Regions from separate parts of the Pseudomonas sp. GW821-FHT09D08 genome, predicted to be linked through region 1. Evidence: predicted binding sites of a transcription regulator. Region 1 holds the regulator's gene; each other region holds the start of a gene.
The links. The regulator FliA, encoded in region 1, starts transcription of late flagellar genes. The targets are predictions, from matches to a motif close to CTAAAGTTTNNNNNNNNNNNGCCGNTAA.

Region 2: a site for FliA is predicted at 5,806-5,833, ahead of AC07OP_RS00875 (methyl-accepting chemotaxis protein). Genes of this name have one in related genera too.
Region 3: a site for FliA is predicted at 6,423-6,450, ahead of motA (flagellar motor stator protein MotA). Genes of this name have one in related genera too.

What each region holds. Positions count from the first base shown of each region.
Region 1 is NZ_JBWKOX010000007.1:159,971-170,408, forward strand. It holds gene AC07OP_RS15010 (CheW domain-containing protein) at 1-193, opposite strand, end outside; gene AC07OP_RS15015 (ParA family protein) at 196-984, opposite strand; gene motD (flagellar motor protein MotD) at 1,036-1,923, opposite strand; gene AC07OP_RS15025 (flagellar motor protein) at 2,066-2,806, opposite strand; gene AC07OP_RS15030 (protein-glutamate methylesterase/protein-glutamine glutaminase) at 2,806-3,939, opposite strand; gene AC07OP_RS15035 (chemotaxis protein CheA) at 3,989-6,205, opposite strand; gene AC07OP_RS15040 (protein phosphatase CheZ) at 6,217-7,005, opposite strand; gene AC07OP_RS15045 (chemotaxis response regulator CheY) at 7,024-7,398, opposite strand; gene fliA (RNA polymerase sigma factor FliA) at 7,569-8,309, opposite strand; gene fleN (flagellar synthesis regulator FleN) at 8,306-9,139, opposite strand; gene flhF (flagellar biosynthesis GTPase FlhF) at 9,245-10,438, opposite strand, start outside.
Region 2 is NZ_JBWKOX010000001.1:214,527-224,964, forward strand. It holds gene AC07OP_RS00845 (acyl-CoA dehydrogenase family protein) at 1-417, opposite strand, end outside; gene AC07OP_RS00850 (carboxymuconolactone decarboxylase family protein) at 458-1,018, opposite strand; gene AC07OP_RS00855 (AraC family transcriptional regulator) at 1,120-2,025, shown strand; gene AC07OP_RS00860 (LysR family transcriptional regulator) at 2,022-2,933, opposite strand; gene AC07OP_RS00865 (aldo/keto reductase) at 3,050-4,045, shown strand; gene AC07OP_RS00870 (M91 family zinc metallopeptidase) at 4,203-5,735, shown strand; gene AC07OP_RS00875 (methyl-accepting chemotaxis protein) at 5,892-7,886, shown strand; gene AC07OP_RS00880 (SRPBCC family protein) at 7,965-8,423, shown strand; gene AC07OP_RS00885 (DUF411 domain-containing protein) at 8,505-8,951, shown strand; gene AC07OP_RS00890 (YqaA family protein) at 8,961-9,398, shown strand; gene AC07OP_RS00895 (alpha/beta fold hydrolase) at 9,443-10,438, shown strand, end outside.
Region 3 is NZ_JBWKOX010000006.1:63,807-74,244, forward strand. It holds gene AC07OP_RS13315 (NAD(P)H-hydrate dehydratase) at 1-830, opposite strand, end outside; gene queG (tRNA epoxyqueuosine(34) reductase QueG) at 894-1,958, shown strand; gene AC07OP_RS13325 (trimeric intracellular cation channel family protein) at 1,955-2,569, opposite strand; gene orn (oligoribonuclease) at 2,745-3,287, opposite strand; gene rsgA (small ribosomal subunit biogenesis GTPase RsgA) at 3,396-4,427, shown strand; gene motB (flagellar motor protein MotB) at 4,477-5,499, opposite strand; gene motA (flagellar motor stator protein MotA) at 5,503-6,354, opposite strand; gene AC07OP_RS13350 (HDOD domain-containing protein) at 6,522-8,057, shown strand; gene AC07OP_RS13355 (rhodanese-like domain-containing protein) at 8,116-8,931, shown strand; gene asd (archaetidylserine decarboxylase) at 8,948-9,808, shown strand; gene serB (phosphoserine phosphatase SerB) at 9,859-10,438, opposite strand, start outside.

The DNA of each region.
Region 1 (10,438 bases):
GGGCCTGCTCTTCCAATACAGCCAACTGGAACTCGTCCAGGCTGCTCGAGGACGGCACTTCGACCGCCGGCTCCAGCACCAGGATCGGTTCCGGCAATTCTTCTGCGGTCGCGTCCTGCAGCAAGGCATCCAGGTAGGATTCCAGTGCCAGTTGCGGGCGGGTCTTGACCTTGAGTTCGACGGGACGGTTCATCATCAGGCCACCTGTGCCACAAGCTGCTGGGACAGCAGGTGCTTGAGCAACGCCCGGTAGGCCAGCACACCGCGGCTTTTGCCGTCGAACTGCGACGGTGTGAGCCCGGCACGGCTGGCATCACGCAGGCGAGTGTCCACCGGGATGTAGCCGTTCCAGATAGTCTCCGGGTAGGCATCGCGCAGGACGCGCAAGGTGCCCAGTGACGCCTGGGTGCGGCGGTCGAACAGGGTGGGCACGATGCTGTACGGCAACGCCTGTTTGCGCGAACGGTTGATCATCGCCAGGGTGCTGACCATGCGCTCCAGGCCCTTGACCGCCAGGTGCTCGGTCTGCACCGGGATCACCAGTTGCTGGCTGGCCGCCAAAGCGTTGACCATCAGCACGCCGAGCAACGGCGGGCTGTCGATGATCGCGTAGTCGAAGTCCTGCCACAGTTGCGCCAGGGTCTTGGCGATCACCAGGCCCAGGCCGCTCTGCCCCGGCGACTGGCGCTCCAGGGTCGCCAGCGCGGTACTCGACGGCAGCAGGGAAATGCTTTCGTTACTGGTAGGCAGCAGCAATTGCCCGGGCAGGTCGGCCGGTACGTTGCCTTTGTGCAGGAACAGGTCGTAGTTGCTGTGCTCCAGCGCATCCGGGTCGTAGCCGAAATAGCTGGTCATCGAGCCGTGGGGGTCGAGGTCAACCACGACCACACGCTTGCCCGCCTCGGCCAGCAAGCCGGCTAAAGCGATGGAGGTGGTGGTCTTGCCGACTCCACCTTTTTGATTGGCAACTGCCCAGACTCTCATTCGGATGGTTCCTCCCGGTGGGCACACGCGCGACCGAGACATTGCATAAGGTTATTGAGCCGGCGACGGAGAATTGACGGCACTCTGCTGAACCGGCGGCTTTGCAGGGGCCGGTGCAGTTTGTGTGCCAGCGCGCTTCAAGGCCGCATCCGGTGTTGCATTGGCGGTACCGGTGCCGGTCAGGCTACGGCGCACCTCCAGGTTTCGGGACACCACCAGCACCACCCGACGGTTGCGTGCGCGGCCTTCGAGCGTGGCGTTATTGGCCACCGGCTGGAACTCGCCATACCCCACCGACGCCAGGCGTCCAGGGTTCACGCCCTGCATCGCGAGCATGCGCACGATGCTTGCGGCACGGGCCGATGACAGCTCCCAGTTGGTCGGGTACTGCGCGGTACTGATCGGCACATTGTCGGTAAAGCCTTCAACGTGGATCGGGTTTTCAAACGGTTTGAGGATCGCCGCCACCTTGTCGATGATGGTGAACGCCTGGTCGCTGGGCAATGCATCGGCACTGGCGAACAGCAGGCTGGAATTGAGCTCGATCTCCACCCACAACTCATTGCCGCGCACGGTCATCTGGTTGGAGCTGATCAGGTCGCCAAACGCGGCACTGATGTCGTCGGCGATGCTTTTCAGCGGATCACTGGTGCCGCCCACGCCGGCAGCGGTTTCGTCGCTGTCGTTGACCAGCGGCTTGGCCGGGGTCACGGTCCTGGGCCGCTCTTCGCCAACCGGGATCGGCTTGAGCGAACGGTCGGCGTCGTTGAACACGCCGATCAACGCCTGGGAAATGACTTTGTACTTGCCTTCGTTGATCGACGAGATGGAGTACATCACCACGAAAAAGGCGAACAGCAAGGTGATGAAGTCCGCATAGGACACCAGCCACCGCTCGTGGTTGACGTGTTCTTCAGGCTCGCGACGGCGACGGCTCACAGGCGATTACCTCCGCAAAACAAATCAACTGTAGGAGCGAGCTTGCTCGCGAAAAACCCGAGAGCAACGCGTTCATCCAGGATGCCCGCGTTATCGTTGACGATTTTCGCGAGCAAGCTCGCTCCTACAGGGTGCATGACCATCAATCCATGAAGCCCTGGAGCTTCAATTCGATGGAGCGCGGGTTCTCGCCCTCGGCAATCGACAGGATGCCTTCGAGCAGCATCTCGCGATAGCGCGACTGGCGCATGGCAATCGACTTGAGCTTGCTGGCCACCGGCAACAGCACCAGGTTGGCACTGGCCACCCCGTAGATGGTGGCAACGAACGCCACGGCAATGCCGCTGCCCAGCTGCGACGGATCGGCCAGGTTGCCCATCACGTGGATCAGGCCCATCACCGCGCCGATGATGCCGATGGTCGGCGCGTAGCCGCCCATGCTTTCAAACACTTTGGCGGCGTTGATGTCGCGGCTTTCCTGGGTGTAGAAATCCACCTCGAGGATGCTGCGGATCGCTTCCGGCTCGGCGCCGTCCACCAGCAATTGCAGGCCTTTGCGCGAATAGCTGTCGGGTTCGGCATCGGCCACGCCTTCGAGGCCCAGCAGGCCTTCCTTGCGCGCGGTGAGGCTCCAGTTGACGACGCGATCGATGCCACCGGCCAGGTCGACACGCGGCGGAAAAATGATCCAGATGAGGATTTGCATCGCGCGCTTGAACGAACTCATCGGTGACTGCAGCAACGCGGCGCCCACCGTGCCGCCAATCACGATCAGCGCCGCCGGGCCGTTGGCCAGGGCGCCCAGGTGACCGCCTTCGAGGTAGTTGCCGCCAATAATGGCGACAAACGCCAGGATGATGCCGATCAGGCTCAATACATCCATCAGAGGCAGGCCTCCACCAGATGCCTGCCGATGTCGTCCAGGCTGTAGACGGCGTCGGCCAGGTCAGCCTTGACGATGGCCATGGGCATGCCATAGATCACGCAGCTGGCTTCGTCCTGGGCCCAGATCGCACTGCCGCCCTGCTTGAGCAGGCGCGCGCCTTCACGGCCGTCGGCGCCCATGCCGGTGAGTACCACCGCCAGAACTTTGTCGCCGTAGGACTTGGCCGCCGAACCGAAGGTGATGTCCACGCACGGCTTGTAGTTGAGGCGCTCATCGCCCGGCAGGATTTTGATCGCGCCACGGCCGTCGACCATCATCTGCTTGCCGCCCGGGGCCAGTAACGCCAGGCCAGGACGCAGGATGTCGCCATCCTCGGCTTCCTTGACGCTGATGCGGCACAGCTTGTCCAGGCGCTCGGCGAAGGCCTTGGTGAACGCGGCGGGCATATGCTGGATCAACACGATCGGCGCCGGGAAGTTGGCCGGCAATTGGGTCAACACGCGCTGCAAGGCGACCGGGCCGCCGGTGGAGGTGCCGATGGCGACCAGTTTATAGGCCTTGCGCTTGGGCGCAGGCGAATGGGCAGCCGCCGGTGCCGACGTTCGTACCGGTGGCGTGGCAGGCCGTGCAAGCGGCGCTGGCGCGGGGCGACTGAACGAGGAACTGGTGGGGGCAGCCGGCGCAGCCACCGGTGCCGGCGCAGGGGCTGGCGCGCTGAACAGGCTGCGGCGGTTGCTGCGGGAAATACTGTGGACTTTCTCGCACAGCAGTTGCTTGACCTTCTCGGGGTTGCGCGAGATGTCTTCGAAATTCTTCGGCAGGAAGTCCACCGCACCTGCATCCAGCGCATCGAGGGTCACTCGGGCGCCTTCGTGGGTCAGCGAGGAGAACATCAATACCGGGGTCGGGCAGCGTTGCATGATGTGCCGGACTGCCGTGATGCCATCCATCATCGGCATCTCGTAGTCCATGGTGATCACGTCCGGCTTCAACGCAATGGCTTGATCAATCGCCTCTTTGCCGTTGGTGGCCGTGCCGACCACCTGGATGCTTGGATCGGCGGAAAGAATTTCCGAGACGCGGCGGCGGAAGAAACCCGAATCGTCCACCACCAGGACCTTGACTGCCATAAACACTCCGTTAGGTGGGGCGGGCAATACCGCCTATGCCCCACCAGAATCAAATACGCCGAGCGGCGTAACGCTTGAGCATGCTCGGAACATCGAGAATCAGCGCGATCCGACCGTCACCGGTGATGGTCGCACCCGACATGCCCGGGGTTCCCTGCAGCATTTTGCCCAAAGGCTTGATGACCACTTCTTCCTGGCCAACCAGTTGATCGACGACAAAGCCGATACGCTGGGTGCCCACGGAGAGAATCACCACATGGCCTTCGCGCTGCTCTTCATGGGCGGCCGATGCAACCAGCCAGCGCTTGAGGTAGAACAGGGGCAACGCCTTGTCCCGCACGATCACCACTTCCTGGCCGTCGACCACGTTGGTGCGCGACAGGTCGAGGTGGAAGATCTCGTTGACGTTGACCAGCGGGAAGGCGAACGCCTGGTTGCCCAGCATCACCATCAGGGTCGGCATGATCGCCAGGGTCAACGGCACCTTGATGACGATCTTGGAGCCCTGGCCCTTGGTCGAGTAGATGTTGATCGAGCCGTTGAGCTGGCTGATCTTGGTCTTCACCACGTCCATGCCCACGCCACGGCCCGACACGTCGGAAATCTCGGTCTTGGTCGAGAAGCCGGGGGCGAAGATCAGGTTGTAGCACTCGGTGTCGGTCAGGCGGTCGGCGGCGTCCTTGTCCATCACGCCACGCTTGACCGCGATATTGCGCAAGATGGTCGGGTCCATGCCCTTGCCGTCATCGGTGATCGACAGCAGGATGTGGTCGCCTTCCTGCTCCGCCGCCAGGATCACCTTGCCGCCACGGGACTTGCCCGAGGCTTCGCGTTCTTCCGGGGTTTCGACACCGTGGTCGACAGCGTTGCGCACCAAGTGGACCAGCGGGTCGGCCAGGGCCTCGACAAGGTTCTTGTCGAGGTCGGTTTCTTCACCCACCAGTTCCAGGTTGATCTCTTTCTTCAGCTGGCGCGCGAGGTCGCGAACCAGGCGCGGGAAGCGACCGAAGACTTTCTTGATCGGCTGCATGCGCGTTTTCATCACCGCGGTCTGCAGGTCGGCGGTGACCACGTCGAGGTTCGACACGGCCTTCTGCATGGCTTCATCGCCACTGCTCAAGCCCAGGCGCACCAGACGGTTACGCACCAGTACCAGCTCGCCGACCATGTTCATGATGTCGTCCAGCCGTGCGGTATCGACCCGTACGGTGGTTTCGGCTTCACTGGCCGGTTTTTCCGCGACCGGTGCGGCAGCGGCACGCGCTGGAGCCGGGGCAGCAGCCGGCGCAGGCGCAGGCTTGGCGGCGGGCGCGGCGGCTTTGGCGGCAACCGGTGCCGCCGTGGCTGCAGCGGCGGCCGGGGCGACTTCGGTGAACTTGCCCTTGCCGTGCAGATCGTCCAGCAGTGCTTCGAATTCGTGATCGGAGATCAACCCATCGTCCGCAGGCTTGGCGCCGGCAGCGGGTGCTGCCGGGGCCGCAGCCGTAGCGGCGACGGCCGGCAAGGCATCGGCCGCGAACGTGCCCTTGCCATGCAACTGGTCGAGCAACGCTTCGAATTCATCGTCAGTGATGTCGGTGCTGGCAGAAGCGGCAGGCGCATCCGCAGCACCGGCGGCGGCACTGGCAGGCGCCACGGCGTCGGCGGCGAACTGGCCCTTGCCGTGCAATTGATCGAGCAGGGACTCGAACTCAGCGTCGGTAATGTCCTCGCTGGTCGGCGCGGCAGCCGGGGCAACCGCAGCCGGCGCTTCGGCTTCGGCCTTGACGGCACTGAGGGAACTGAGCAGTTGCTCGAACTCGCTGTCCGTCACATCCGCTTCAGGCTCCGCCACTGGTTCCGGTACGGCTTCGACCACCGGCGCTGCCGAGGTGTCGGCCGGCTCGGCATAGCGCGCCAGGGCGGCCAGCAGTTCCGGAGTGGCTGCGGTGATCGGGGCACGCTCGCGCACTTCGCTGAACATGCCGTTGACCGCATCCAGTGCTTCGAGAATCACGTCCATCAACTCCGAATCAACGTGACGCTCACCCTTGCGCAGGATGTCGAACACGTTCTCGGCGATGTGGCAGCACTCCACCAGCTCATGGAGCTGGAGGAAGCCGGCGCCCCCTTTTACAGTATGAAAACCGCGAAAAATTGCATTGAGCAGGTTCGCATCATCCGGGCGGCTTTCCAGCTCGACCAGTTGTTCGGACAGTTGCTCTAAAATTTCGCCGGCCTCTACAAGGAAATCCTGAAGGATCTCTTCATCGGCGCCGAAGCTCATGTGGGTGCTCCTTAGAAGCCTAAACTGGATAACAGGTCATCTACGTCATCCTGACCTGACACAACGTCTTCACGTTTATCGGCATGAATCTGCGGACCTTCACCCTTGGCGAGATGTTTTTGTGGATCTTTTTCAGAGAGGATCGCTTCGCGGTCATGTTCGATGCCGGCAAAACGGTCGACCTGGCCGGCCATGAGTACCAATTTGAGCAGGTTGCTTTCCACTTCGGTGACCAACTGGGTCACACGCTTGATCACCTGACCGGTCAGGTCCTGGTAATCCTGGGCGAGCAGAATGTCATTGAGGTTGCTGGAAACCATGCGGTTTTCCTGCTCGCTGCGTGACAAGAACCCTTCGACCCGACGGGCCAGCTCACGAAACTCTTCCGCACCGACTTCACGGCGCATGAAGCGGCCCCAGTCAACGCTCAGGGCGTGGGCTTCCGTGGCCATGCCGTTGACCAGGGGCGTGGCGTTTTCCACCAGGTCCATGGTGCGGTTAGCCGCCGCCTCGGTCAGCCTGACCACATAGGACAGGCGTTCGGTGGCGTCGGTGATCTGCGAAATCTCTTCGGCCTGGGGCATGTGCGGGTCAATCTGGAAATTGACGATCGCGCTGTGCAGCTCGCGTGTGAGCTTGCCCACTTCCTGGTACAGGCCTCGGTCACGGGTCTGGTTGAGCTCATGGATCAACTGCACCGCGTCGCCGAACTGGCCTTTTTCAAGGCTGTCAACCAACTGGTGAGCATGCTTTTTCAGGGTCGACTCAAAGTCTCCCTGTGACGTTTCTTTATGCTCCATAGCTCCCCCGCGATGGCATCAGCCGTGGATGCGTTCGAAGATCTTTTCGATCTTCTCTTTCAAGGCCTGTGCAGTGAATGGTTTGACCACGTAACCGTTGACCCCGGCCTGGGCGGCTTCGATGATCTGTTCACGCTTGGCTTCGGCGGTCACCATCAACACGGGAAGGCTGCGCAATTTTTCGTCGGCACGCACGTGGCGCAACAAGTCGATGCCGGTCATGCCCGGCATGTTCCAGTCCGTTACCAGAAAGTCGATGCTCCCGCTGTTGAGGATCGGAATCGCCGTCAGACCGTCATCCGCCTCGACCGTGTTTGTGAACCCAAGGTCACGCAACAGGTTTTTTATGATCCGCCGCATCGTTGAGAAGTCATCAACGATGAGGATTTTCATGTTCTTGTCCAATTCGACCTCCAAGCAGTCTTAAACGCGCCCAGCACCTGGACGCGCCATTTCAATCAACAGGCATTACACAAAAAGGACTGCCAAGGGCACCACGGCCCGAGCCCGCGAAGGCCTATCACCTTCGCGGTATCGCTTTGCAATGCTCCCCACACTGCCTGTCAGCGCGCTCGCCACTCTCCCAGACGCCCCCGCAAGCGGGCCGCGCACTGGCTATGCAACTGGCTGACACGGGATTCGCTGACCCCCAGGACCTCACCGATTTCCTTGAGGTTCAGCTCTTCGTCGTAGTACAGCGCCAACACCAACCGCTCGCGCTCCGGCAAGTTGGCAATGGCGTCCGCCAACGCGCCCTGGAAACGCTCATCTTCCAGGTCACGGGACGGCTCCATATGCGCGCTCGCGCCGTCCTCGTGCAGCCCTTCGTGTTCGCCGTCCTGTAACAGGTCGTCGAAACTGAACAGGCGGCTGCCCAAGGTATCGTTCAAAATCCCGTAATAATCGTCGAGACTCAATTGGAGTTCGGCCGCAACTTCGTGATCTTTAGCGTCGCGACCGGTTTTTGCTTCAATTGCACGAATTGCGTCACTGACCATGCGTGTATTGCGGTGCACCGAACGCGGCGCCCAGTCACCCTTGCGCACTTCGTCGAGCATCGCGCCACGGATGCGGATACCCGCATACGTCTCGAAGCTCGCGCCCTTGCTCGCGTCGTACTTGGTCGACACTTCGAGCAGGCCGATCATGCCCGCCTGGATCAGGTCTTCGACCTGGACGCTGGCGGGCAGGCGTGCCAGCAGGTGATAGGCGATGCGCTTGACCAGTGGCGCATAGCGCTCGATCAACTCGCCCTGGCTGTCACGGGCAGATTTCTTGTAAGCGTTATAGCCGTTCGCTGTCATAGCACCGGTCCTGCACTCGTCTGATGCACCAATCGCTCGACGAAAAACTCCAGATGCCCCCGAGGGTTGGCAGGCAACGGCCAGGTATCGACCTTCTGGGCAATAGCCTTGAACGCCAATGCGCACTTGGAACGAGGGAACGCTTCGTAGACTGCACGCTGCTTTTGCACAGCCTTGCGTACACACTCGTCGTAGGGAACTGCACCGACGTATTGTAAGGCGACATCGAGAAAGCGATCCGTGACCTTGGTCAACTTGGCGAACAGGTTGCGGCCTTCCTGCGGGCTCTGGGCCATGTTGGCCAGGACGCGGAAGCGGTTCATGCCGTAGTCACGGTTAAGCAGTTTGATCAGGGCGTAGGCGTCGGTGATCGAGGTGGGTTCATCGCAGACCACCAGCAAGACTTCCTGCGCCGCGCGCACAAAGCTGACCACGGACTCGCCGATCCCGGCGGCGGTGTCGATCACCAGCACGTCGAGGTTGTCGCCAATGTCACTGAATGCCTGGATCAGGCCGGCATGCTGCGCCGGGCTCAGGTGCACCATGCTCTGGGTACCGGAGGCGGCCGGCACGATGCGGATCCCGCCAGGGCCCTGGAGCAGCACGTCGCGCAGCTCACAGCGCCCCTCGATCACATCGGCCAGGGTATGTTTGGGCGTCAGTCCCAGCAGAACGTCGACGTTCGCCAGCCCCAGGTCAGCATCCAGCAGCATGACGCGACGGCCAAGCTCTGCCAGGGCCAGGGACAAATTCACTGACACGTTAGTTTTCCCGACGCCACCTTTGCCGCCGGTCACCGCGATCACCTGTACGGGATGCATGCTGCCCATTTTATTTCTTTACCTTGTCTTGCTTAGACGCAGGCTACATGGCTTGGCCGCGTGAATCGCTTGCAGACCATCGATGTAGGTACATTTCACGGTGTTCATCGCACCTCAACCCACCCGTTTTGCCGGGTTGTGGTAAAGGTCGGCGAACATATCGGCCATCGCTTCCTCGCTAGGCTCTTCTTGCATTTGCACGCTGACGGCGCGGCTGACCAGCTGATGACGGCGCGGCAGATGCAAATCATCCGGGATCCGCGGCCCGTCGGTCAGGTAGGCAACCGGTAGTTCATGGCTGATAGCCAGGCTCAACACTTCGCCCAGGCTGGCGGTTTCATCCAGTTTAGTCAGGATGCAGCCGGCCAGACCGCAACGCTTGTAGCTATGGTACGCAGCGGTAAGAACCTGTTTCTGGCTGGTGGTTGCAAGCACCAGGTAATTTTTCGACTTGATGCCACGCCCCGCCAGGCTTTCCAGTTGCAGGCGCAACGCCGGATCGCTGGCCTGCAGGCCGGCGGTGTCGATCAGCACCACGCGCTTGCGCAGCAACGGATCGAGCGCGTTGGCCAGGGACTGGCCCGGATCGACATGGGTGACCGGCACATTGAGGATACGGCCCAGGGTCTTGAGCTGTTCCTGGGCGCCGATGCGGTAGCTGTCCATGCTCACCAGCGCGATGTTATTCGCGCCGTACTTGAGCACATAGCGCGCCGCCAGCTTGGCCAGGGTGGTGGTCTTACCCATGCCGGCAGGGCCGACCATGGCGATCACACCGCCCTCTTCCAGGGGTTCGATTTCCGGGGTGGCGATCATCCGCGCCAAGTGGGCCAGCAACATGCGCCAGGCCTGGCGAGGCTCTTCGATTTCGGTGGTCAGGGCCAGCAGGTCGCGGGACAACGGGCCGGACAGGCCGATGCGTTGCAGGCGGCGCCAGAGGTTGGCCTGGTGCGGTTTGCTGCCTTGCAGTTGGGTCCAGGCCAGCGAGCCCAGTTGCACTTCCAGCAGCTCGCGCAGACCGTTGAGTTCAAAACGCATCGAGTCGAAGACGCGCTGGTCGACTGCGGCGGCCGGGGCTGGCGCGGCAGGACGTGGCGGTTCGATGAACGTTGGCTCAACCAGCGGCTCGGCGGCGGTCAGCGGCAGGCCGGCGAACAACTGGCGATTGGTGGTGGCATCGCTGTCGCCACGCATGCTCAGCTCAGCCTGGGCCGAGACGATGCGCGAAGCGGTCTTGCGCAGCTCGTCTTCGAGCTCCATGTTCGGCACACGCGGCGCCAATGCCGAGGGGGTGTAGTCCAGGGCAGC
Region 2 (10,438 bases), on a different contig from region 1:
GCGACCGTTGAGGGTCCAGCCGTGATCGTTCGGCTCGGCGCTGATCTGCAGCGTCTCGATGCCCGACAGGAACTTCATTGCATTCGACAAACCGGTGGCCCCCGCCAGCCTGCCGCTGAGCAGGTCCGGCAGCAATTGCTCGCGCAGCCGCTCATTCGGGCTCTGCAGCAAATACTCGATAAACGAGCGCTGGCCCCAGCACACAAACGCCGCCGCCAACGAATGGCTGGCGACATTGGCAATGGCCTCGACGGCGCCGGCCACATCGCCGCCCAGGCCGCCGAAGGCTTTTGGCACACCGATACGCAGTATGTTGGCCTCTGCCAGCCGTGGCAGCACTTCCTGGGGATCGCAACTGCCCACATCCAGGGCCTGCGCTTGAACATCGAGCCAACGGCTCAAGATCGGGTCAAGCATTCATGTTTCTCCTTGTCAAAGCAGCAGGGCCACCCGCCCTTCAGCTGGCCGGTTTTTCCCAACGGTATTGCGCCAGCTCCGGGTTCAGCGGGGTACGGGCAAACACGTTAGCGAAGTTGCACAGGGTTGCCAGGCTCACCCCCAAAATAACTTCCAGGGCCTGGCCTTCGGTGTAACCGGCGGCGCGGAACGCCTCGAAACCGGCATCGCTGACATCGCCACGGGTGGCAATGACTTCCCGGGTAAAGGCAGCGAGTGTCTCATAACGGGCATTGGGCAATTCGCCGCGCTGGCGCAGGGCGTCGATCACCTCTTCCGGCAGCTTGGCCTTGTTGCGCGCCACGGCGGTGTGGCCGGCGACGCAGAAATCGCAGCCGTGGGTAGTGGCGGCAATCAACTGCACCACTTCGCGATCGGCCAGGCTCAGCTCGGCCTTGGCGTTCAGGCCCGAGACGGTGATGTAGGTTTCCAGCGCCGCCGGGGCATTGGCCAAAACGGCCAGCAGATTGGGGATGAAGCCCGAGGCTTTCAGCGCATTTTCCAGCAACGGCTTGGCGGCGGGTGGCGCGGTTTGCGGAGTGAGCAGCGGTACACGGGACATGGAGCGGTCTCCTGAGGGGTCGTGTATCCAGTCTGTTGGTTATAAGAAATCCTCTCAATAGGCTAAAGTAGCGATTACTTGCTCTTGAGTCTTTCCATTAGATGAATTCTTCCAGTGCCCTTGTCGATTGGTTATTAGACAGCCTCGAACTCAACACCAGCCTGTTCCATGTCGGGCGCTATTGCGGCGATTGGCATGCCAGCACCCACGGCCTGGCGCGTGCGAGTTTCCACCTGATCGTGCAGGGCGAGTGCTGGCTGCATATCGCTGGCGAACCCGCGCCCGTCGAGTTGAACAACGGCGACGCGGTATTCCTGCTCCGTGACCTTGAGTATCGATTGTCCGGAGCAGCCACGGCGGCCGGCGCGCAGGAATGTCCGCGACGCCCGATGCTGCCCCTGGACAGCGGCGCCAGCGACGGCGTGGGGCTGGTGTGCGGGTTCTTTCACTTCCAGTCGGGCTTGTCGGCGATGATCGTCGACACCCTGCCCGCGTGGATCGTCCTGCGAGCCGGCGACCCCTCGCTGACGGCCGCCCGCAATCTGTTCGAGCTGATCCTGCAAGAGTGCCAGCGCGACCCGGCGCCTTCCGCGGCCTTGCTCGAGCGCCTGTGCCACCTGTTGTTTCTGTATGTACTGCGCCAGCAAGTGCTGGATAACCACGCACTCGGTGGCCTCGCCGCACTGGGGCGCCAGCCGGCGTTCGCGAACCTGCTGGAACACTTGATCGCCCGCCCGGCAGATGCCTGGACCCTGGAAAGCATGGCGGCCTGCACCGGCTTGTCGCGCTCGGCGTTTTTCAAGCGCTTCACTGAATTGTGCGGGCAGTCGCCCGGCCAGGTGCTGCTGATGATGCGCATGCGCCACGCCTGCCAATTGTTCAAGCAGGACCAGACCGTCGCGGATGTCGCAGTGGCGGTGGGTTATCAGTCCGTGGCGGCGTTTACCCGCGCCTTCCACAAAGTGACCGGGCAGCAACCCGGCGCTTACCGCAAGGCCCAGGCCTAGCGGTGCAAACCGGTGCCCGGCTGTCGGCACAGCTCAACCAGCCAGTCCACGAACACCCTCACCCGCTGTGACAACTGGCGATGGGGCGGATACAGCGCCGTCAGCGCCATTGTCGGCACGGGCAACTGCGCCAGCACAGGCACCAGGCGGCCCTCGGCCAGTTGCCGCATCGCATGATAGTGCGGCGCCTGAATCAGGCCATAGCCGGCTTCGCACGCAGCGAAATAACCATCGGAGCTGTTGACCGCCACGCGCTTGGGCAACTGGATCGAGTGCACGGCGTTGTCGATCAGGAACTCCAGACCGAACCGCTTGCCGCTGGCCGTGGAGACATACTCGACCATCTGGTGATTGGCCAGGTCGTCGAGGCCCGCCGGTATGCCCATGCGTTCCAGATACCCAGGGCTCGCCAGGGTCAACTGGTCCATCATTGCCAAAGGCCTGGCCACCAGCGACTCATCCAGCGCCGGACCGCCGCGCAGCACGCAATCCACACCTTCGCGGATCAGGTCCACCGGACGGTCGTTCAAGCCTATGTCCAATTCGATCTGCGGATAGCGCGCGGTGAACGCCGGCAACGCGGGAATCACAATCAGGCGCCCGATCCCCGAGGGCATATCCACGCTCAGGGTGCCGCGTGGGTTCTGGCGGCGGGTGGAGAACACCGCTTCGGTTTCCTCCAAGTCGGTGAGCAACTGTACACAGCGCTGGTAATACGCCGCGCCGTCCAGGGTCGGGCTGACCTGGCGCGTGGTGCGCTGCAGCAACTGCACGCCCAGGTGCGCCTCCAGTTGCTTGATCAGGATGGTCACCGACGCGCGCGGCAGTTGCAGGCTGTCGGCGGCCTTGGCGAATCCGCCCAACTCGACAATCCGGGTAAACACCCGCATGGCGTTAAAACGATCCAAGGGCCGACTCCAAAAGGATTATTTAGAAATTACCAATAGTGATAGTGCTTTTAGCCGGTTTATCCCGGTTTTGTCGAGGGTAACAATGGCGTCCTACCTCATCAGGAGCTGCACCCATGCACACTCGTCAACTCGGTAAGAACGGTCCCCACGTCAGTGCCATCGGCCTCGGCTGCATGGGCATGAGTGACTTCTACACCTCGGGCAGCGACACCCGGGAGGCCATCGCCACCCTGCACCGTGCCGTGGAATTGGGCGTCACCTTGCTCGACACCGCCGACATGTACGGCCCCCATACCAATGAAGAATTGATTGGCAAAGCCATTGCCGGCAAGCGCAACCAGGTGTTCCTGGCCAGTAAGTTCGGCTTTGTGCGTGACCCGTCGAACCCAGAAGTGCGCGGCGTGAATGGCCGGCCCGAGTATATTCGACAGGCCATCGACGGTACCTTGAAGCGCCTCGGCGTGGAGACCCTCGACCTCTATTACCAACACCGTATCGACCCCGAGGTGGCCGTCGAAGAAAGCGTCGGCGCCATGGCCGAGCTGGTCGCCCAAGGCAAGGTGCGTTACCTGGGGCTGAGCGAAGTCAGCGCCGCCACCTTGGAGCGTGCGCACAAGGTGCATCCGATCAGCGCCCTGCAAAGTGAATACTCCCTGTGGAGCCGTGACCAGGAAGACAACGGCTGCCTGGCAGCCTGCGCACGCCTGGGTGTCGCGTTTGTACCTTACAGCCCGCTGGGGCGTGGCTTTCTCACCGGTGCCCTGAAAAGCCCGGATGACTTCGCCAAAGACGATTACCGCCGCTCCAGCCCGCGCTTCCAGGGCGAGAACTTTGCACACAACCTGCGACTGGTAGAGCGGGTCCAGGCCCTCGCCGCCGAAAAAGGCGTGACCGCCGGGCAACTGGCATTGGCCTGGGTACTGGCACAGGGTGATTACCTGATCCCCATTCCGGGCACCAAGCAGCGCAAGTATCTGGAAGAAAACGTCGCCGCCCTGGACATCACACTCAGCCCGGCCGAGCTGGCGGCACTGGCATCTGTATTCCCGTCGGGCGCTGCAGCGGGGCCACGCTACCCCGAGGCGTCCATGGGGCTGGTGCACCAATAACGCTCAACCTGGGCGCAGCTGTCGAGGCTGCGCCCAGGAAATATCCTGCACCACGACCGGCTCCCGCATCGGGAACGTTTCGGCGCGTGCCTCCACGTAATGGAAAGGCCTGATAGGCAATCAGGAATATCTGACAACACTCGTGAAGGACTCGCTGATGCTCTCTGCAACCACCTCCTCCACCGTTCCCACTGCCCAGGCTCGCAACACGCTTGAGGCTTCGCCCTATGACCCGCCTGCCGACCTGACGCCAGGCATCTACGATCAACGTTCCCATACCCTTCATATCGACGGCGATATCAAGTTCGGCCGGTTAATCGTATGGGACACATCCGATCCCGAAAACCCGAAGATCAAGTTGAATCTGCTGACGCTGGAAACCGGTGACGACGCGGATTGCGTACACGTGCGCAACTGGCCGGGCAACCGGCTGCAGGTGTGTATCAACGGCAAGTCATATGTTTTCGACAATCACGTCAAACAAGGCCCGCCACAGGGCCTTTGGATCGAGACCAAAGGCGGCAATGACACGGTGATCATCAACGATGGCGTCAAGCTACGGGTGGACATTGAAGGCGGCGATGGCCATGACTACATCCAGGCCGGAGGCGGCAGGAGCAGAGTGTACGGCGGCAATGGTAACGATGTGCTGCGACTGGGCAGCGGCCTGGGCTTCGCAGCCGGCAACGACGGTGACGACACGATCATCGGCGGAAGCGGCAATGCCGTGATGTACGGTAATAACGGCAAGGATCGTCTCTATGCCGGATTTGGCCTCTCGACCAAACAGAGCTACCTGGATGGGGGTAATGGAAATGATCAACTGTACGCCGGCAGCGGGCACACCGTTGCCCATGGCGGCAACGGCAATGATGATCTTATCGGGCATGACCGCACGACCTTCTACACCGGCAAAGGCCGCGACCGTATCTGGAATAACCGGCGCAAGGATCTGATTTACGGCAATGCCCATGACCGATTCGACCGCAGCAAAGGGTCGACTTTCACCGAGGTCAAACCCAGCAACGCCGGCAAGCAAGCGTTTACCGTGGCCGAAGGAACGCTGGGATTCAACCAGCAAGTGAGCGATGACCTCGAGTTTCTACGCAGTTCGCCGCTTGGCCAGCAAGCCCTGGCCAAAATGGATGAGCTGGCAGCAATCAATGGCGCAACGGTCGAGATCAGGCAGGTGACCTTAGGCGACACCGGCTACGAGTTTGGCAGCGTTGAGCCGGATAACCAGACATCCGAGGAAGAGGAAAACATCGATGAGACACAATACGGCACCCTCAAGGACGGCGTTCCCGGCGCCCGCGCCACGAATGCCTCGATCGCCTATGACCCCTACGCAGTCCTTGAGAGTACTGACCACACCAACATCGTAGCGCCCGTCACCACCCTGTTCCATGAAAACGGCCATGCGTTCAATGGCGCCAACGGCACACTCCTCGAGGGTAAAGACCAGGAGCAGCTGCAATCCGGAGCGTGGGTGCCGGTTCGAAATGACGAACGCCAGGTCATTGGCATTCCCAGCAACGCAACACCCGCAGACCTCGACAACGACCCGTCTACGCCGCCGAGCACGGTCAATCCGCGACCTTTCATGGAGAACGCCTTGAACCAGGAGATGGGTAAACCGCTAAGAAAAACACACAAATTCGAGCACAGTGATCAGGGCGACGGCATCTGATGAGCCGGGCGTAGCGAGCCGGCGGCCGGCCTCGCTATGTGCCCGCCCAACAAACTTTGCACCATGGTACCTAAAGACGTGCCACTCCCCGCCGATAGCCCTACGAAGCTCCAAAACAGCCGCGCCGACAATAAACGCTTCGTAAGGACGACCCCCATGCCCCCACTGCGCTCCATTCAAGCCCGCTATACCCTGTTCCTGGTGCTGTTCGTCCTGGTGTTGTTCGTGTTGACGGTCGTCGGCATCGGCCAACTGGTCGCGCCCACGCTGCGCCATACCGAGGAACAGGTGGTGCTCAACCGCATCAGTGAGGTGGCCGAGCAGATCCAGGGCGAACTCAACAAGGTTCAGTCCCAGCAACGCACCATCACCCAGACCATTCCCCTGCTCGACAGCGATGCCATCGACAAGGTCCTGCCCGGCCTGGTCGACCAATATGGTGAGCTGAAGGTTTTCGGTGGCGGTATCTGGCCGCTGCCCAACCAGCGCACGCCGGGGCGCAACAAGCACAGCACCTTCTGGCACCGCGATGCCTCGGGCAAGCTGGCAGTGAACACCTTCTGGAACAGCGACCCCGCCCCCAACTATTACGACCAGAGCTGGTACAAGGGCGGCCTCGCGTCGCCACGTGGCCAATGTGCCTGGGCCGCGGCCTACAAGGACGACGCCAGCCAGGAGCCGCGTACCAACTGCGCCATGGCGATCCAGCGTGACGGCGCGGCGTATGGCGTGGCCACCATCGACGTGACCCTGGGCTTCTTCAACGAACTGGTTGCGAGCAAGGAAAAGGACATCGGCGGGCAAATGCTGATCGTCGAAGGCGACGGCAAGATCATCAGCAATAGCACGCGCCTGAGCAGCCCGGTGGTGTTGAAGAACATCAGTGAATTGACCGGCACCTCGGCCTTTGCCGCCCAGGTCAGCAAGGCCCTGGCCCATCGCGACCAGGCCTTGCAGCGCAACGAGTTCGACAACCAGGGCGTGGCCAGCACCTTCTACATGCGTCCCATCGAAGGCACGCCGTGGTTCCTCGCCACCGCCCTGCCCACCTCGCTGATCACAGCCCAACGCGATGACGTACTCGGCAGCCTGGCCCTGTTGCAGATCCCCATGGTGTTGCTGCTGGTGCTGCTGGCGGTGTATGCGATTCGCCAATTGGTGCAGCGCATGAAAATCCTGAAGGCCAACATCGATGCACTGTCCACCGGCGATGCCGATCTGACGCGGCGCATCACCATCCGCGCCGAAGACGAACTGGGTGCCATCGGCCATTCGGTGAACCGCTTTATCGTCTACCTGCAAGACATGATCGGCGAAGTAACCCAGGCCACCGGCGCCATGTCATCGGGCCTTGAGCAATTGCAGCAAACCTCGGCGCACACCAACAGCATCCTGGTGCGCCACGCCTCGGAGACCGACCAGACCGTTACCGCCATCACCGAGATGAGCTCCACCGCCGATACGGTGGCGCAGAACGCGGCGCAAACCGCTTCGTTCACCCAGCGCGCCAACGAACACGCCGACCGCTCCCGCGTGGTGGTGGGTGAAGCGTCCACCAGCGTCAGTGCACTGATCGGCGAAGTCGCCAGTGCCACTCACACCGTCGAGAACATGCGCCAGGACGCCGCGCGCATCACCGAAACCCTCGGCGTGATCGGCGCGATTGCCGGCCAGACCAACCTGCTGGCCCTCAACGCCGCGATTGAAGCCGCGCGGGCCGGCGAGCAGGGTCGTGGTTTTGCGGTGGTGGCCGACGAAGTCCGCGCCCTGGCGGCGCGTACCCAGGCCAGCACTTCGCAGATCAATGAAATGCTTGCGCGCCTGACCACCGGTGTCAGTTCGTCGGTAGCGGCCATGGAGAACACCCAGGCCAGTTGCCAGTCGGCGGCGGATGCCACGGCACGGGTGAACACCGGCCTCGACGAGATGGCCGGTTCGGTCAGCCATATCAATGACCTCAGCACCCAGATCGCCACCGCTGCCGAGCAGCAAAGCGCGGTGACCGAGGAGATCAACCGCAGCATGGTGCATATCCGACATATGGTCGAAGAGCTGGTGCAGAGCGGCCATGCCACGCAAACCAATACACAAAGCCTGCTGGACGCCAATGGCCGGGTGATTGCGTTGATGGGCCGGTTCAAGGTGCGCTGATAAATGGCTGAAACACTCCCGTGCAATGTGCGGGAGTGGGACTATTCTGACAGTTCACAGCCACACAGGAGGTGTGCCATGCGCGCTGTCGAGCAGTCGGTCCGCTTGGATCGGATCAGTCAGGAACGTTTTATCCAGGCCCCTATCGATGCCGTCTACGACTATGTGACCCAACCGGATCGCTGGCACGAATGGCACCCCACTTCCCTCGGTGCCGACACCGGCACCAGCGGCCCCCTCCCCGCCGGCGCACGCTTTACCGAAATGATCGACCTGCTCGGAGTGCGCGTGCCCATGAGCTACCGCGTGCAGATCGCCCGGCGTCCCGACGAGTTCAAGACGGTGTTCACCTCACTGGCCGTCGACGGCTCGATCCACTACTTTTTGCAACCCTTTCGCGACGGCACCCTGTTCAAGCGCGTGCTGACCTATGAAACCGAATTGCAGCTGGCCAGCCTCCATGAACGCATGATCGAGCTGTCGGCGATTGCACTGGACCGGCTCAAGCAGCGGATGGAAAACTCGCTCTCCGTATAATTTTGAAACATTAACCCGACGTTCCACGGATAAAAGCAGGGAGAATGCCCGGCTTACTGCCCGGTATTGGACGAGACCTCCATGAAAATCCCATTGCGATTGGCCCTGCTTTCAGTGCTGTTCACCACCACCCTGGCCCAGGCCGCCGACCTGATCCCCATCGATGTGCACCGCGACGCCAACTGTGGCTGCTGCAAAAAGTGGATCAGCCACCTGGAAAGCAACGGCTTCAAGGTCAATGACCATGTCGAAGCCGACATGAGTGCGGTCAAGCAGCGGCTGGGCGTGGCCCCGCGCCTGGGCTCGTGCCATACCGCCGTGATCGACGGCAAGTTCGTCGAAGGCCATGTGCCTGCCGAGCAGGTACTGGCCTTGCGCAAGCGCGACGACCTGCTGGGTATCGCCGCCCCCGGCATGCCCATGGGCTCGCCCGGCATGGAAATGGACGGCCATGCCGAGGCCTATCAAATCATCGGCCTGACCCGCGACGGCCAGGATGTGGTGGTGGCGGACTACCCGGCGCACTGATCGGTGCCGATGGGTTACCTGGGGCTGTTTCTTGCCGCATTCGGCGCGGCGACGTTACTGCCCCTGCAATCGGAAGCGGTGCTGGTCGGCCTGTTGATCAGCGGGCACTACAACCTGTGGCTGCTGCTGGGTATCGCCACCCTGGGCAACGTCCTCGGCTCGCTGGTCAATTGGTGGCTGGGGCGCTGGGTGGAGCACTTCAAGCAGCGTCGCTGGTTTCCGGTCAGCGACAAGCAGCTGGAAAAGGCCCGCCATCATTACCAGCGCTGGGGGCATTGGACGCTGCTGCTCAGTTGGCTGCCGGTCATTGGCGACCCGCTGACGTTGGTGGCCGGGGTGATGCGTGAGCCGTTGTGGCGGTTCCTGCTGCTGGTGACCCTGGCCAAGGGCCTGCGATACGCGGTGCTCGCCGCCGTGACCTTGCAGTGGGTGTTAATCCCCCGTTAATCCCCCGCAAACAGCATCCGAGCACCCTGTTCGGAGCCCCGCCCATGCCTCTATCCCGTGCCTTTTGCATCGCCGGCCTGCTGACGGCCAGCATCGCCCCGGCGTTCGCCGCCAGCTATGGCCCTGAGCTGCAAGGCTTCCAATACCCCTATCCCCTCGAACATTTCCAATTCCAATCCCAAGGTAAATCCCTGCAAATGGGCTACATGGACGTGCCGGCCAAGGGGCAACCCAACGGTCGCAGCGTAGTGCTGATGCATGGCAAGAACTTTTGCGGCGCCACCTGGGAAAGCACGATCAAGGCCTTGAGCGACGCCGGTTACCGGGTGATTGCACCGGACCAGATCGGCTTCTGCAGTTCCAGCAAGCCCGACCACTACCAGTACAGCTTCCAGCAATTGGCCCTCAACACCCACCAACTGCTGGAAAAACTCGGCATTCAGAAGGCCACGCTGCTCGGCCATTCCACCGGCGGCATGCTCGCCACCCGTTATGCGCTGATGTACCCCGAGCAGACCGAGCAGCTCGGGCTGGTCAATCCCATCGGCCTGGAAGACTGGAAAGCCCTGGGCGTGCCCACGCTAAGCGTCGACCAATGGTATGCGCGGGAGCAGAAAGTCAGTGCCGAGGGGATTCGCAAGTACCAACTCAATACCTATTACGTCGGACGCTGGAAGCCGGAGTACGAGCGCTGGGTCGACATGTACGCCGGCCTGAGCAATGGCCCAGGGCATACGCTGGTCGCATGGAACTCGGCATTGATTTACGACATGATCTTCACCCAACCGGTGTACTACGAGTTCAAGCATCTGCAGATGCCTACCCTGTTGCTGATCGGGACCGCCGACACCACCGCCATTGGCAAAGACATTGCGCCGCCGGCGGTCAAGGCCAGGATCGGCAACTACGCGGTATTGGGCAAGCAAGTGGCCAAGCTGATTCCCCACGCCACACTGGTGGAGTTTCCAGGCCTGGGCCATGCGCCGCAGATGGAAGAGCCGGCGAAGTTTCACCAGGCGCTGTTGCAGGGCTTGAACGCC
Region 3 (10,438 bases), on a different contig from region 1:
AATTGACGAATGGCGGGTATCAGGTCGCTGGCGGACAGCCCGCGACCAAAGCTGCCCTGACGATCCCCCGCCGTGGCGTGCAACCAGACAGCCAGGCAGCTGGCTTCATAGGCCGGCATGCCCTGGGCCAGCAGCGCACCTACCAGGCCGGCCAAAACGTCACCGAGGCCCGCCGTCGCCATCGCCGGATGGCCTTGGTCACAGCGTGAAACGCGCCCGTCCGGGCTGGCAATCAAACTGCCAGCACCCTTGAGGATAGCCACTGCCTTGAATTTCTGACTCAACGCGCGCGCCACCTTAAGACGGTCGGCCTGAACCTCGGCTGTCGAAATCCCCAACAAGCGCGCCGCTTCCCCCGGATGCGGAGTGATCACGCAATGGGCCGGCAGGCTCACGCTGCCAGTCGCCAGTTGATTGAGCGCATCGGCATCCCAGACCTGCGGCTGCCGTGCATTGGCTGCGACGGACAACAGGCTTTTACCCCAGGCGGCTTCGCCCAGGCCGGGGCCAATGACGATTACCGAGATTTTTTCCAGCAAGCCCATCAACTGGTTGGCCGAACTCACGCCGACGCTCATGACTTCCGGCAAACGCGCCAGCGCGGCCGGCACGTGCTCAAGGCGAGTGGCCAGGGACACCATGCCCGCGCCACTGCGCAGGGCGCTTTCGGCACTCAACAGCGCGGCACCGCCAAAGCCCCGGTCGCCGCCAATCATCAGCAGGTGACCGAACTGGCCTTTATGGGCGTCAGGGGAACGCGCAGCCAGTTGCGGCAAATGGCCGTGCAACAAAGGCTGAACGTCGGTTATTTCGTGTTTTGTCTGCGGCATGCGTCTTCAAGCTCCGATGTCTGGCAGAATTATACGCATCTAACCTGTGGTTTCCCGTGTCTCATGCCCGCTATTACCTCCGATCTGCCCGCCCTCGCCCAATCGATCAAAGACTGGGGCCGCGAGCTGGGCTTTCAACAAGTCGGCATTAGCGGCCTGGACCTGGCCGAGCATGAACACCATCTGCAACGCTGGCTCGACGCGGGCTACCACGGCGAGATGGACTACATGGGCGCCCATGGCAGCAAACGCTCGCACCCGGACGAACTGGTGCCAGGCACCCTGCGCGTGGTGTCGCTGCGCATGGATTACCTGCCCGGCGACACGCAGATGGCGCAACTCCTGGCAAAACCGGAAAAAGCCTACATCTCCCGTTATGCCCTGGGCCGCGACTACCACAAGCTGATCCGCAAGCGCGTGCAGCAGTTGGCCGACCGCATCCAGGCGCAGATCGGCCCTTTCGGCTTTCGCGCCTTTGTCGACAGTGCGCCCGTGCTGGAAAAGGCCATTGCCGAACAAGCCGGCCTTGGCTGGATCGGTAAAAACACCCTGGTGCTCAATCGCAAGGCTGGCAGTTATTTCTTCCTCAGCGAACTGTTTGTCGATTTGCCGCTGCCCGTGGATCCACCCCACGCCACCGAGCACTGCGGGCGCTGCACCGCCTGCCTGGATATCTGCCCCACCAACGCGTTTGTCGGCCCCTATGTGCTGGACGCCCGGCGCTGCATTTCCTACCTGACCATCGAACTCAAGAGCGCGATCCCGGAAGACCTGCGCCCGCTGATCGGCAATCGGGTATTCGGCTGCGATGACTGTCAGATCGTTTGTCCGTGGAATCGTTTCGCGCGACCCACTGCCGAAAGCGATTTCAAGCCACGGCACAACCTGGATAACGCGGAACTGGCGGAGCTGTTCATGTGGGATGAGGATAAATTCCTCAGCAGTACCGAAGGCTCACCGTTGCGCCGTGCCGGTTACGAGCGCTGGCTGCGCAACCTGGCGGTGGGCCTGGGCAATGCGCCGTCGAGCATTCCGGTGCTGGAAGCCTTGAAGGCGCGTCGGGATTACCCGTCGGAGCTGGTGCGCGAGCATGTGGAATGGGCGCTGAACCAGCACGCATCGCGCTAGTGCACGTCGTCGTTGTAGACGAACTTGGGCATTTCCCAGTGAAACCGGATCGCCAGCAGGCGCAATAGAAAGCCGCTGAACAGGGTCAGTAGAATCGCCTGCTCGCTGGGCAGTTCCAGGTAGAGGCACAGCAGGTAGAACCAGGCGGCGAGGAATGACACGCTGGCATACAGTTCACGGCGGAAGATCAGCGGAATGTCGTTGCAGAAGATATCCCGCAGAATGCCGCCGAAGACGCCGGTGATCACCCCGCTGACCGAGGCCACCAGCATGCCGTGGCCCATTTCCAGGGCGGTCATGCAGCCGATCAAGGTGAACGCGACCAGGCCCACGGCATCCAGCGCGAGGAACAGCGAGCGCAGGCGACGCATCAAGGGTGCGATAAAGATCGTCACCAGCGCCGCGATGGAGGTCAGCACCAGGTATTCCGGGTGCTTGACCCACGTCAGCGGGTAGTGGCCGAGCAATACGTCGCGTACCGAGCCGCCGCCCAATGCCGTCACGCAGGCGATCAGCACCACACCAAACCAGTCCATGCCGCGCCGGCCGGCGGACAACGCGCCGGTCATGGCTTCGGCGGTGATGGCGATGAGGTAGAGCATCAGCAGCATGAAGGCGATCCTTGTAGTGAGCGGGCTTGCCCCGCGCTGGGCTGCGCAGCAGCCCCAAATACTTGGCGATGATATCTATAGGGAAAAATGCGGCAACAGCAGTGGGGCCGCTACGCAGCCCAGCGCGGGACAAGCCCGCTCACTACAGAAAGCCCGGACACGGCAAGAAACCGTTTCAAGCCTTGATGAAATGCTTGCGGTAATGCTGCAGCTCGGCGATCGACTCGCGAATATCATCCAGCGCCAGGTGGGTGCTGCCTTTATGGAAGCTGTCCTTGACCTCCGGCGCCCAGCGCGCAGCCAGTTCCTTGAGCGTGGACACATCCAGGTTGCGGTAGTGGAAGTAGCTTTCCAGCGCTTTCATATGGGTATAAAGGAAGCGACGATCCTGGCAGATGCTATTGCCGCAGATCGGCGATTTACCCTTGGGCACCCACTTCTCCAGGAAGGCAATGGTTTCGGCTTCGGCTTCGGCCATGCTGATGCGGCTGTCACGCACACGCTGGGTCAGGCCGGAGTTGCCGTGGGTTCGGGTGTTCCACTCGTCCATGGTGGCGAGCACGGCGTCGCTGTGGTGGATGGCGATCACCGGACCTTCGGCCAAGGTGTTGAGGTTGCTGTCGGTGACAATGGTCGCCATCTCGATGATGACGTCGGTGTCTGGGTTCAGACCGGTCATTTCCAGATCGATCCAAATCAGGTTCTGTGGGTTTTGCATGGCTTGATTCTCTTGGCACCTTGGCGTAGCTGCGCAGTTTAGCAGGCGGGGCCGTGCTAGACTCGCGACCGTTTTACCCAACCTTTGCATTATCGACACGGAACACCAATGGCCAAACGCCAGCTCAATCGTCGCCAAAACTGGCGCATCGAAAAGATTCAAGGTGAACGCGCCGCCCGCGCCGCCAAACGTGAATCCTCCGCCGTGGAAGCGCTCGAGGGCGGCGACCTGGGCCCCGAACAGACGGGCCTGGTAATCGCGCACTTCGGTGTGCAGGTCGAAGTCGAGGCGCTGGAAGGCGAACTCGCGGGCCAGGTGTTCCGCTGCCACTTGCGTGCCAACCTGCCTGCGCTGGTCACCGGCGACAAGGTGGTCTGGCGCGCCGGCAACCAGGGCATCGGCGTGATCGTCGCCCAACTGCCGCGCACCACCGAGCTGCGCCGCCCCGACAGCCGTGGCCAGCTCAAGCCGGTAGCGGCCAACGTCGACATGATCGTGATCGTGTTTGCACCGCTGCCCGAGCCCCATGCCAACCTGATCGACCGCTACCTGGTGGCGGCCGAGCATGCCGGCATTCGCCCGTTATTGCTGCTGAACAAATTCGACCTGATCGACGAGCAGAATGCCCCCGCGCTCAACGCGCTGCTGGCGGTCTACCGCACCCTGGGCTACCCGGTGCTGGAAGTCTCGGCCCATCACGGCAATGGCATGGAACAGCTGCAACAGCAGTTGGACGGACGTATCAGCGTCTTTGTCGGCCAGTCGGGCGTGGGCAAATCCTCGCTGGTCAATAGCCTGCTGCCGGAAGTCGATACCCGCGTGGGCCCGCTGTCGGAGCTGTCCGGCCAGGGCACCCACACCACCACCACGGCGCGGCTGTTCCACTTCCCGGGCGGCGGTGAGTTGATCGACTCCCCGGGCATCCGTGAATTCGGCCTCGGCCACGTCAGCCGCAGCGACGTGGAAGCGGGCTTTATCGAATTCAACGACCTGATCGGCACCTGCCGCTTCCGCGATTGCAAACACGATCGCGAGCCGGGCTGCGCCCTGCTCAAGGCCCTGGAAGACGGCCGCGTGCAGCAGCAGCGAATGAACAGCTATCGGTCGATTATTGCGAGCTTGCCGGAAAGCAGTTACTAAACTGGCGAAACAACAAGGCCGCGATCATCGCGGCCTTGTTGTATATGGCTTAGGAACCCGTCCCCGGCACCGTAGGATCTTTCACCCCACCATCATCAAACAGGTTCAGCTTCTGCCGCAGTTCATGGGCCGGCAATGGCTCCTGCCCTGTCGGGATGGCGTTAGGGTCGGCCGGCACTTCACCTGGCCCGCCCGCTCCCTGGGTTGGCACCGGCGGCGCGACATGTTGGTCACCTTCAATCGCACGCTGGGCCTTTTTGGTCAGCACGACGATATCGATGCGGCGGTTGATCGGGTTGAACGGATCCTTGGGATCAAACAGCTGCGAAGACGCAAAACCCACCACCCGTGCCACTTGCGGGTCCGGATAGCTGCCGGCCACCAGCGCACGACGCGCGGCGTTGGCACGGTTGGCGGAAAGCTCCCAGTTGCCGAAGTCACCCTGGCCCGCGTAAGGCTTGGCATCGGTGTGGCCGCTGATGCTGATCTTGTTCGGCACCGCCTTGATGGTGTCGGCCATGGCCAGCAGGATGTCTTCAAAGTACGGTTTCAAACGCGCGCTGCCAGAGTCGAACATCGGCCGGTTGGCGGCGTCGGTGATCTGGATACGCAAGCCATCCGGGGTGATTTCGAACGAAATCTGATCCTTGAACTTCAGCAGTTGCGGGTTTTCCTCAACCTTGGTCTGCAACTCTTGCAGCAACAGTTCAAGACGCTCCTGCTCGACCTGCTCGGCCATGGCTTCGACGGTATCGCGCTCGATCGGGATTTTTTCCTGCGGTGCTTCGGTCTTGACTTCCGGGTTGATGGTGCGCTCAGGCGCCAACTGCGGCGAACCGCCCAGGTCGATCACGAAGGGCGTGCCGCTTTCCGAGAAGCCAATCGGGTCTTTGAAGTAGCCGGCAATGGCAATCTTCTGTTCGGGCGTGGCGGTGGACATCAGCCACAGCACCAGGAAGAACGCCATCATCGCCGTGGCAAAGTCGGCGAAGGCGATTTTCCAGGCGCCGCCATGGTGCCCCGCAGCGAAGCGCTTGACGCGCTTGATGATTATCGGCTGGTTGTTTTCCATGGCTTAGCGACCGCGAACCGCTTGTTCCAGCTCGGCGAAACTTGGGCGATGCTTCGGGTACAGCACCTTGCGACCGAACTCCACCGCCAACGAAGGCGGCATGCCGGAAGCGGACGCCACCAGGCTGGCCTTGATCGATTCGTACAGGTTGATTTCTTCCTTGGCGTCGTGGGCCAGGGAGGTCGCCAGCGGGCCGAAGAAGCCGTAGGCCGCGAGAATACCGAAGAAGGTACCCACCAGCGCCGCACCTACGTGCATGCCGATAGCCGCCTGGTCACCTTCGCCCAGGGAGGCCATGGTTACCACGATACCCAGTACCGCCGCGACGATACCGAAGCCGGGCATGCCGTCGGCCACACCGGTCACGGCATGGGAAGGATGCTCCAATTCTTCCTTGAGGCTGAACAATTCCATGTCGAACAGGCCTTCAAGCTCATGGGGAGCCATGTTGCCGGAGGACATGATGCGCAGGTAGTCGCAGATGTAGGCGGTCATGCGCTCATCTTTGAGCACGGCCGGGTACTTGGCGAAAATCGGGCTGGCCGCGGCGTCTTCGATGTCGGCCTCGATGGCCATCATGCCTTCGCGGCGGCTCTTGTTGAGGATCTCGTAAACCAGGCCCAGCACTTCCAGGTAGAACGTGTGGGTGAAGCGCGAACCGAACATGCTCAGCGACTTCTTGATCACGTGCATGGTCATGTAGCCGGGGTTCGCCTGCAGGAAGGCACCCAGTGCCGCACCACCGATAATCATCACCTCGAAAGGCTGGATCAGTGCCGCAATTTTACCGTGGGACAGGACGTAGCCGCCGAGCACGCTCGCGAAGACGACGATAATGCCGATAATTTTAGCCATAGGAGATGAGTACTTGCGCCGTCGGGTTCATGGACATATTTGGGGGAACTGGAAAACTCTTGTTCTACTTATCGGCAAAACTGCGCCAGACTATAGCCCGTTAAGGCGAAAAGCCAGTTCGGCCCGCTCCGGGTGTGTTGACCGCAAGTGATGATCGCGCCCCAATCATGGCTAATGAAACGACAGTCCCAACTGCAAAACCTGCTTCTCTAGCCGCTTGGATCAAGCGCCTGGACGAAGTGCTGCTGCCTGTTCCACAGGCCAGCCATGACCGCGTGTGCAAAGCCATCCGCGATAGCCGCAGTTCGTTGCGAGATATTGCCGAGCTGATGCAAAACAGCCCGGCCCTCGTACTCAGCGTCATGCGCGAGGCCAACAGCCACACCCATGGCAGCCTGACGGCGCCAGCGGAAAACCTCGAAGTGGCGCTTAACCGCCTGGGCCTCAAACGCGCCGAGGAACTGCTGGCACGCCTGCCGTCGGTGCCGGCCCCTGAAATTCCCGTAGCGCTGCGCCAGTTGCTGCTGGTCAGCCAGCACGCCTCGCAACAAGCCAATGGATTGTTCGGCAGCCGCCTGGCGCGGCTGTGGCAGGACATTCATTGGGGCAGCCTGCTGTTTCTTTCACCGCTGTGGCCGATGGCCGTTGCCTACCCCAAGCTCCTGGAAGAATGGGAACTGCGGGTCATCCACAAGGGCGAGTCGGCACGCAAGGTCGAACAGGCATTGTTCGGCGTGCGCCTGCTGGACCTGTGCCTCGGCCTGACCGAGACCTGGCACCTGCCGATCTGGGTATCCCAGGGGTATACCTTGCTGCGGACCGAGCAGCGCTTGCTGGTCAAGGCCCTGCACATCGCCCGCGAAGACGACCCTCTTCGTCACCAGCAAATGCTCGACGCCGATCCCAACCTGCGCCGCTGGTTGAATCAGCCGGCCAATACCGTGCTGCTGGCCAACGGCCTGGCGATGTCGGCCCAGGAGTCCTGGACCTGCCCGCACACCCAGCGCTGGCAGTACCTCACCGCGTTGTACCTGCAACAGCCCCTGGGCGAGGTGCAGCAACAGGTGCACCAGCAAGCCGTCACCAGCGCTCGCAGCACCTTGATGCCCGACCTCTGGCACCCGGCGCTGTCGCTGATCTGGCCGTGGCATGTGCACAAGATTCATCGCGGCCTGCTGCCTGCACCACCGCCCACCGCCGAAGCCCTGGCTGTCTGGCGCAAGCGTTGTACCGAACTGCTGGTAGAGCCGAGCCGCTTTGCCAACGCCATGCATTTGACCACGTGCGCCAAGGAGGCCCTGGTGGCCAGCGGCATGCAGCGCGTCATGCTGTTCATGGCCGATCGTGCCCTGAGCACCTTGCGCGTACATCAGGCCGACGGCCTGCCGAAGGACGCCGCCAACCTGAGCCTGGATGTGGTCAACAGCACGCTGCTGCAGCGCCTGCTGGAAAAGTCCGCCCAGGTGCGCCTCACACCGGAAAACCACGCCCAGTTCTCGGCATTGCTGCCGCCGATCCTGCGCCGCCTGTTCACCGGCGAGCACCTGTTGTTGCGGTCCATGAGCTGCAACGGTCGCGTGGTGATGGTGATGGTCGCCGACCAGGGCGGCGGGCCGTTCTCGGAAACCACCGTGCAGGCCTTCGGTAAAACCGCCCAATGCATCGAGAAAGCCCTGCACAGCTTTACCAACCGCAGCGCTTGATGCTTGCGCTACAATCGCCGTCCTTTAATCGCCAACATTCGTGCCCAGGAGACCTCACATGCCTGACTTCTCTGGCTTGCCGCTGGTGATCGAATCCAGTGACCTGCTCGCTCAACTGGATGCCGAACACCTGATTCTGGTGGACCTCACCAGTGCCGCCCGCTACGCCGAAGGGCACATCCCCGGCGCGCACTTCGTTGACCCCAAGCGCACCCAACTGGGCCAGGCGCCGGCGCCCGGCCTGCTGCCCGGCAAGGCCGAGCTTGAGAAACTGTTCGGCGAACTGGGCCACACGCCCGACGCCACCTACGTGGTCTATGACGACGAAGGCGGTGGCTGGGCCGGGCGTTTCATCTGGATGCTCGATGTGATCGGCCACCAGAAATACCACTACCTGGATGGCGGCCTGCTGGCGTGGCTGGAAGGCAAGCACCCGCTCTCCACCGACGTGCCCGCCCCGGCCGGCGGCCCGGTCAGCCTTACGCTGCACGATGGCCCCACCGCCACCCGCGAATACCTGCAAAGCCGTCTTGGGGCTGCCGACCTGGGCATCTGGGATGCGCGTGGCCCGCTGGAATACTCCGGCGAGAAAGTCCTCGCGGCCAAAGGCGGCCACATCCCCGGCGCGGTGAATTTCGAGTGGACTGCCGGCATGGACAAGGCGCGCAACCTGCGCATTCGCCGCGACATGCCGCAGATCCTCGAAGACCTCGGGCTGACCAAAGACAAAGAAATCATCACCCACTGCCAGACTCATCATCGCTCTGGCTTCACCTACCTGGTGGCCAAGGCGCTCGGTTATCCGCGAGTCAAAGGTTATGCCGGTTCCTGGGGCGAATGGGGCAACCACCCCGACACCCCCGTCGAGATTTAAGGTTTAAGGACAGTCAATGAAAAAGCAGTTGTTTATCCTCAGCCAGTACCTGCTGCCGCACCACCTGCTGTCGCGGTTGGCCGGCTGCATCGCCGAGTGCCGCGTGCGCTGGTTCAAGAATGCCTTCACCACGTGGTTCGCCAAGCGCTATCAAGTGGACATGTCCCAGGCCCTGGTGGAAGACGTGACCGCTTACGAGCACTTCAACGCCTTCTTCACCCGCGCCCTGAAAGACGGTGCCCGCCCACTCGACCAGACCCCTGGCGCCGTATTGAGCCCAGCCGATGGCGCGGTCAGCCAGCTTGGCCCCATCGAACACGGTCGTGTGTTCCAGGCCAAAGGCCACAGCTTCAGCGTACTGGAACTGCTGGGCGGTGATGCAGCGGTCGCTGCGCCGTTCATGGGCGGCGATTTCGCCACCATCTACCTGTCGCCGAAGGACTACCACCGGGTGCATATGCCTCTGGCCGGTACCCTGCGTGAAATGGTCTACGTACCTGGGCGGATTTTCTCGGTGAACCAGACCACCGCCGAAAACGTGCCGGAGTTGTTCGCGCGTAACGAGCGCGTTGTCTGCCTGTTCGACACCGAACGCGGCCCGATGGCCGTGGTATTGGTCGGTGCGATGATTGTCGCGTCGATTGAAACCGTATGGGCCGGCCTGGTGACTCCGCCGAAGCGCGAGCTGAAAACCTTCCGCTATGACGAAGCTGCCCGCGCGCCGATTCACCTGGAGAAGGGTGCGGAATTGGGTCGCTTCAAGTTGGGCTCCACTGCGATCGTGCTGTTCGGGCCGGATCAGGTGAAGTGGGCTGAAGAACTGGTAGCGGGTTCGCCGGTGCAGATGGGCCAAGGCATCGCGTTACCTAAAGCCTGACGCCGAACCCAATGTGGGAGAGGGCTTGCCCCCCTCCCACATTTAGTCAGTTACAGCTGACCGTCGCGGTCGCGAAAGCCCAGCAGATACAGCACGCCATCCAACCCGAGGGTAGAAATCGCCTGCTTGGCCGATTGCTTGACCAATGGCTTGGCACGGAATGCCACACCCAAACCGGCAATGGCCAGCATCGGCAGGTCGTTGGCGCCGTCACCGACCGCAATGGTCTGCTCCAGACGCAAACCTTCCTTGTGGGCCAATTCCTTCAGCAGGTCCGCCTTGCGCTGCGCATCGACAATCGGCTCAACCGCGACGCCGGTCACCTTGCCATCCACCACTTCCAATTCGTTGGCGAACACATAGTCGATGCCCAGCTTGGCCTGCAATTGCTTGGCGAAGTAGGTGAAGCCACCCGACAGGATGGCGGTCTTGTAGCCCAGTCGCTTGAGTTCGGCAAACAGGGTTTCGGCGCCTTCGGTCAGGCGCAGCGACGCGCCGATGGAGTCCAGCACGCTGACATCCAGGCCCTTGAGCAAAGCCAGGCGCTCCTTGAAGCTGGCGCGAAAATCCAATTCCCCGGCCATGGCGCGCTCGGTGATTTCGGACACCTGCTCACCCACGCCGGCCGCC